2 regions of the Paraburkholderia sp. USG1 genome follow, and region 2 is predicted to be linked to the other one. Evidence: predicted binding sites of a transcription regulator. Region 2 holds the regulator's gene; the other holds the start of a gene.

Region 1 (3,407 bases), on a different contig from region 2:
TAAGCGGCAACGAGCGGCAACAAGCGAACGACAAGCACGACAGCGGGCGCGGCATTCGCGCGAGCGGTGGCGAGGGCGGCGGCTCGGTGAGCCCTGACGAAAGCACGGGACAATCGCCAGCCGAATGTGTCAGCCGATTGTTTATCTGTCGAAACTGACAGCTTATTGCCTGGGCGCCGCGCTGTCGATGGACGAAGCACGATTTTGGTGCGTGCGATCCTCCGGGTTCCCGGAGTTGCGTGGCGACGGCCTGCGGGTCAAGCCTCGTGGACCGCAATCCGCGTGTCGCCGAGCAATACGACTTGGCCCGCGCGGATTTTGCAGGTTTTACGCGTTTCGACCCGGCCGTCGACGGTGAGCGCACCGTCCGCCACCATCATTTTTGCCGAGCCGCCGCTGTCCGCCAGCCCGGTTATCTTCAGGAGATTGTGCAGTTCGACGTAGTCGCCGGTGAGCGTGAAATCAAGGTTGGGCATGGCGTTTGCGCCTTCAGGCAAAGGGTTCGCATGATAAGCCAGAAGCTTGCCCTGGATGAAGTTCGAGGTGCGCGCCGAAATCGCATGCATTTCGCGTGAGTATCTGCAAGCAGATGTTATGCGCTTGTCAGAAAGTGAAACGTTGCGTAACACCGGTCGGAGGAATCGAACTTCACTCGTAAAGTGCAGGTCAGTGGGAAAGCCTGCTGGATTTATCTGGCAGCGAGTAGACCGGGCGAGGCGCGCAGAGGGCGCTCACACAGCGACTCAGGAATGTGCAGACCGGACAGGTCGCCCGCGTCACAACAACTTTAGAGAGGATTAGCCATGACCCAGATTCGTACGCTTCTGATCAGCACCGCCCTTAGCGCCGCCGCTTTCGCGGCTACCGCAGCCGTCGCGCAGACTGCGCAACCGGCAGAGGGTGCCAATGGCCAGCCGCAGGTCCAGATGCAAGGCGCCGACGTGGCCCCCGCCGCGCAGGGCGTGCAGCCGGTGACGCCGCCGCCTGCGCGTCTGACGGCGTCGGGTTCGACCGACCCGCTGGTGCAGAAGCGCGACGCCAATGCCCAGGCCAACGCTGAATATCGTGCGTCGAAGAAGGCATCCAAGGCGGAACTGAAGGAACAGCAGAAGGCAGCCAAGTCGCAGTACAAGGAACAGGTGCGCGGCGCCAAGATCAACCAGAAGGCGGACAAACAGGCCGCCAACAACGAAATGAAGATGGACATGCAAGGGCAGGCGGCCGACCAGTCGGACGGCGCTGACGTCAAGCACTAAGACTGAGCGGCAGAGCGGCAGAGCGGCGGCGCAACGGCTTGGACTGCTGCCGCCGCTTTGACGAACTTGCTTTGACGGACCGCGAGGTCCGCGCATCTCGTTTGATGGAGGTATCGCATGAGAATCACCCAGTCCGTGAAGTCCAGGATCTACGCCGCGTTGATCGCGGGTTGCCTGTCTTCTGTTGCCTTCGCGCAGGCTAGCGATCCGGCCACGGCGCCGGTCACGCATGCCGACAAGAAGGCGGCCAAGGAGCAGTCGAAGGCGGACAAGAAAGCGTCCGTCGCACAAGCCAAGGCCGACAAGAAGAAAACCGACGCGCAAGCTGACGCCGACAAGGCCAACGCCGACGCGAATGTGAAGGACGCGAAGAAGCAGTAGCAGGTTTCGCGGTAGACAAGACCGCGGCGCGGGAGCGGCTGTTCCGTTGTGGCTTCAGATCAGAGAATGGTCCGTGCGCTTTCACGCCACGGGCCATTTTTTTGCGCTCAATTGATATACGGCGGGATAAACGTCGCTGATGAAGCACGGTCGAAAAAAAGGGGCGCTTGCCCATCGGGGTTGTATGGATATACAGTGTGCGTCGCCATACTGAATCCACCCACCGCCCAAACCGATCGTGCTCTCCGTCGCCGAATCCCCGTCGTTCGATACCGCCGCCTGGCTGGCCAGGCTCAACGACGCGCAGCGCGAAGCCGTCGAATACGGCGCCGACACGCCTACGGCGCCACCCGGCGCATTGCTGGTGATCGCGGGCGCCGGCTCGGGCAAGACCAACACGCTCGCGCATCGGGTCGCCAATCTGGTCGTGAATGGCGCCGATCCGCGCCGCATCCTGTTGCTGACCTTTTCGCGCCGCGCCGCGCTCGAAATGATTCGCCGCGTCACGCGCATTGCCGGCGCGGCGCTCGGCACGCGAGCCGCGCTCGCGCAAGGGCTGACATGGTCGGGCACGTTCCACAGCGTCGGGGCGCGGCTGTTGCGCGAGTACGCGGACCTGATCGGCCTCGCGCCGGCTTTTACGATCAACGACCGCGAGGATTCCGCCGACCTGATGAATCTGGTGCGCCACGAGCTCGGTTTGTCGGCGAAAGAGCGGCGTTTCCCGGCCAAGGGCACGTGTTTTGCCATTTATTCGCGCGTCGTGAACACCGGCGCGTCGCTCGGCCAGGTGCTCGACAAGGCGTTTCCATGGTGCCGCGAATGGGAGGCCGATCTGCGCATGCTGTTCGCTGCTTACGTCGAGGCGAAACAGAAACAGAGCGTGCTCGATTACGACGACCTGCTGCTTTACTGGTCGCATATGGCCGCCGAGCCGGCCATCGCCGCCGACCTGTCGGCGCGTTTCGACCACGTGCTGGTCGACGAATATCAGGACACCAACCGGCTGCAGGCGTCGATCCTGCTCGCGCTGAAGCCGGACGGCCGCGGCCTGACCGTGGTCGGCGACGACGCCCAGTCGATCTACTCGTTCCGCGGCGCCACGGTGCGCAACATTCTCGATTTCCCCGCGCACTTCGATCCACCGGCCAAACAGGTCACGCTCGAACGCAATTACCGGTCGACTGCGCCGATTCTGGCGGCGTCGAATGCGGTGATCGAACTGGCCAGCGAGCGCTACACGAAGAATCTGTGGACGGACAAGGCGTCGGCGCAGCGCCCGCGCCTCGTGAGCGTCGCCGACGAAGCCGATCAGGCGCGCTACGTCGTCGAACAGGTGCTCGAAGCGCGCGAGCAGGGCATGAAGCTCAAGTCGCAGGCGGTGCTGTTTCGCGCCTCGCATCACAGCGCCGCGCTAGAAATTGAACTGACCCGGCGCAACATTCCGTTCGTGAAGTTCGGCGGGTTGAAGTTTCTCGATTCGGTACACGTGAAGGACGTGCTCGCCGTGCTGCGTTGGGCGGAAAATCCACGCGATCGCGTGGCCGGGTTTCGCGTCGTGCAGTTGCTGCCGGGCGTAGGGCCCGCCACGGCGGCGAAGGTGCTCGACGAAATCGTCGCGCGCGCGGGCAGCGGCAATCCCGCCGACACGGCCGGCGGCGCGCTGGCCGCGTTCGCCGCGCCGGCTCGCGCGCAGGAAGACTGGCATCCGTTCGTCAAGCTGATGTCGAGCGTGTACGGCCGCCAGACACCGTGGCCCGCCGAGTTCGA
Region 2 (3,407 bases):
AGGCTTCGTTTTCCCACGCGATCAGCACGTCGCCGATACCGCGTTGCACGAAGCTGGTGGTCGCGCCGCGCGCGCCCGAATCCAGCACGCCGGCATTCTTGTAGAGCTTGCCGACGAATTCCCTGGCCTTCTGGTCATTGCCGCCCGGCTGATGCTCGGCGTACGCCCAGGCAGCGAGGTAGTTCCAGCGCGCGCCGCCCGACGTCTTCGGATTCGGCGTGACGATCGAGACACCCGGCTTGATCAGATCATCCCAATCCTTGATGTGCTTCGGGTTGCCCTTACGCACCAGAAACACGATCGTCGACGTGTAGGGCGATGCGTTATCCGGCAAACGCTTCTGCCAGCCCTTGTCCAGCAGCCCCTTGTTGGCCAGTGCGTCGATGTCGTAAGCGAGCGCGAGCGTCACGACGTCGGCCTGCAGACCATCGAGCACCGAACGCGCCTGCGCCCCGGAGCCGCCGTGCGACTGCTTGAAAGTGATCGTGTCGCCGGTCTTCGCCTTCCATTCCTTGCCGAACGCCTGGTTGATGTCCTGATACAGCTCACGCGTCGGGTCGTAGGACACGTTCAGCAGCGTCGTGTCGGCAGCGTGTGCCTGTGCCATCGCGCCGAGCGCGCCCGCCGCACCCAGTGCCAGCGCCACGATGAGTTTCTTCGTCCTGCCCGCCAGCCCCGTACCTTGGTGATTCATGTCAACTTTCTCCGCGTCGTAATTCGCTGAAACAGCGTGTGGTGTTGCTCTGCGTCGCGGTCACGTGCACATGAGCGCCAACTCGGAGGCCAGTCTATCGAAGCGCTTTCATCATTAAAAATAATGTTTATTCATTCTTTAATACGCAAAAGTGGTAATGGCAGCTGGATAAGGCGTTGCGGCACGAAAACGGGTGTTGGAGCGTCTTTTGACGACGCTGCAACGCCACCCTTCGGCACGAACTTAAAGTAAAGCTTGAATTGCGCCCGATACTGTATAAAAATACAGTCACCTGTTCATCCATACAGTGGCGCCATGACCAAACTCACCGCACGACAGCAGCAGGTTTTCGATCTGATCCGCAGGGCTATTGAACGCACCGGCTTTCCGCCCACCCGCGCGGAGATCGCCGCCGAACTGGGCTTCAGCTCGGCCAACTCGGCAGAAGAACATCTGCGCGCGCTCGCCCGCAAGGGTGTGATCGAGCTCGCGGCGGGCGCGTCGCGCGGCATCCGCCTGCTGGCCGGCCCGGAAGATTCGCCGCACCAGTTCACGCTGCCGCACGCCAGCATCATGCAACTGTCGCTGCCGCTGATCGGGCGGGTTGCCGCGGGCAGCCCGATCCTCGCGCAGGAACATATCTCGCAGCACTACGCGTGCGACCCGGCGCTGTTCTCGAGCAAGCCCGATTACCTGCTGAAGGTGCGCGGGCTGTCCATGCGCGACGCGGGCATCTTCGACGGCGACCTGCTCGCGGTGCAAAAGAAGAGCGAAGCCAAAGACGGCCAGATCGTCATTGCCCGGCTTGGCGACGACGTCACGGTCAAGCGCCTGAAGCGCCGGCCGAACGGGCTCGAACTGATCGCCGAGAACCCCGATTACGAAAACATCTTCGTTGAAACCGGCAGTGCGGAGTTCGCGCTGGAGGGTATCGCCGTCGGGCTGATTCGCCCCGGCGAGTTCTAAGCACGCTGGTTCCAGGCGCCTGGAATTCAAGCCCCTGGTTCCAAGCCCCTGGTTCCAAGCCCCGTCTTGCCCGTTCGGCAGAATAGAAAGCCACGCCAACGCCGCATCAATGTTGCATCGTCTGGAGAGTCTCATGGAACGCCTTGCCCGCCTGCTGCCTTTTCGCCAGTTCGGTCGTCTGCGCCATCTTCGCAAGCTGGTGCCCTGCTCATTGATCGAGGCGTCCACGGCCAGCACGCCGTCGTTATTCGACTCGCCTGCTAGCGCGTCGAGCCTGCCCTCGTCGTTGCCGGCGTTTGCCCGCGTGTCGTTGAATTCGGGTTTGAATACGGCCGAGCCGGCGCGGCGCGCACCGGTGCGTGTCTATCACGGCCCATCGCGGCTCATCATGGTCGGCACGGTAGACGCCGTATGCCGCATGATCGACCGCTGCATTGCCGACGAAGCAAACTTACGTGGTGCGGTATTCGAGTCTTGATCGGCCTTCAATCGGGTGGCGATATTGCTTCGCATGGGATCGTTTTTGCGTGGCGGCGGTCCACGTTAGATCACACCTGACGGAGAGCCCCATTCGATGGCCGTTCTGAAACGCACCAAAGGCGGCGCTACCCGGCCGCTGATCGTCACGCTGCTCGTGATTGTGGTGATCGCCGCGCTCGGGTTCGCGTACGCGACGCCGTATATTGCGCTGAACAATCTCAAACGCGCGGCCGATGCGCGCGACGCGCAAACGGTCAATCAGTACGTCGATTTTCCCGCGCTGCGTGAGAGCCTGAAGCAGCAGGTCGCCGGCTTGCTGACACGGCGTCTCGACGCACACAGCAACGGTAATCCATTGGCCGCCATTGGCGCGATGATCGGCGTTGCGCTGATTGGTCCGCTCGTAGATGCCTATGCCACCCCAGACGGCGTGGCGGCCCTGTTGAACGGCATGCCGCCGCGCGGCGATCCGGGCGAGCGGCCGCCCGTGCCGGCTGCCACGAACACTCCATCGGATGCCGCAGCGACTTCACCCGCGCCGGCAGCACCCGCCACTGGCACCGCAGCCAATGGCAATGGCAACGCCGCGCCCCCGCAACCGCCGCAAACCACCGCGGGCTATCGCGGCATCAACGAGTTCGTCGTCACGTACCAGCATGGCGCCGGCGACGCACGTTACTCGGCGATCTTTCAGCGCGAGGGCGTATTCACATGGAAGCTGGCCGCGGTCAATCTGAACGAATGACCGTCTGATGTCGTCAGGCTTGGGCGGCCGGCCAGTCAAACACCCTCCCCGAGACCGTGCGTCAAGCCGCCGCTTGCTGTTGCTCCTGCGCAGAAGAACAGGCCACCAGAATGCTGCACGAGACGCGGTCGAGCAGCGGCGTATTACCCGCACCCATCCACCAACGTGACAAGCCCGTACGGCAGCGGTGGCCGACCACCACGAGGTCGACATGCAATTCATTGGCGAGGTTGGCGATCTCGTCGATCGGATGGCCGAACGCGAAATGCCCTTGTGCGCTCACGCCTCGCTCGGTGAGCCAGTCCACGCCTTCCTGGAGGATGTCGCGGGCGGTCTTTTCGAAGCTGCCGCAAGCCACATCGGTCAGCAGGCCCGCGCTTTGCGCAATGCTCGAACGCATGTCGACAACCGACAACAGGTGAGTTTCGGCTTTCAGATCCATCGCCAGGTCGGCGCCGCAACGCAACGCTTTGCGGCCTTCGCGCGAGCCGTCGTAGCACAGCAGGATTTTCTGGTAGCTCG

Evidence for each region. Region 2 encodes LexA, which represses DNA repair genes until DNA is damaged. Its sites were predicted from a motif close to ACTGTATNNNNATACAGT; they were not measured.
Region 1: NE850_RS23695 (ATP-dependent helicase) is a predicted target of LexA. The motif match lies at 1,817-1,834, and genes of this name have one in related genera.

What each region holds. Positions count from the first base shown of each region.
Region 1 covers NZ_JAMWXW010000018.1:144,874-148,280, reverse strand. Annotated here, with positions in the region: gene NE850_RS23715 (hypothetical protein) at 1-158, shown strand, start outside; gene NE850_RS23710 (RNA-binding S4 domain-containing protein) at 258-476, opposite strand; gene NE850_RS23705 (hypothetical protein) at 804-1,256, shown strand; gene NE850_RS23700 (hypothetical protein) at 1,374-1,637, shown strand; gene NE850_RS23695 (ATP-dependent helicase) at 1,876-3,407, shown strand, end outside.
Region 2 covers NZ_JAMWXW010000015.1:195,568-198,974, forward strand. Annotated here, with positions in the region: gene NE850_RS21195 (sulfate ABC transporter substrate-binding protein) at 1-694, opposite strand, end outside; gene lexA (transcriptional repressor LexA) at 1,010-1,660, shown strand; gene NE850_RS21205 (hypothetical protein) at 1,794-2,138, shown strand; gene NE850_RS21210 (DUF2939 domain-containing protein) at 2,235-2,885, shown strand; gene NE850_RS21215 (universal stress protein) at 2,947-3,407, opposite strand, start outside.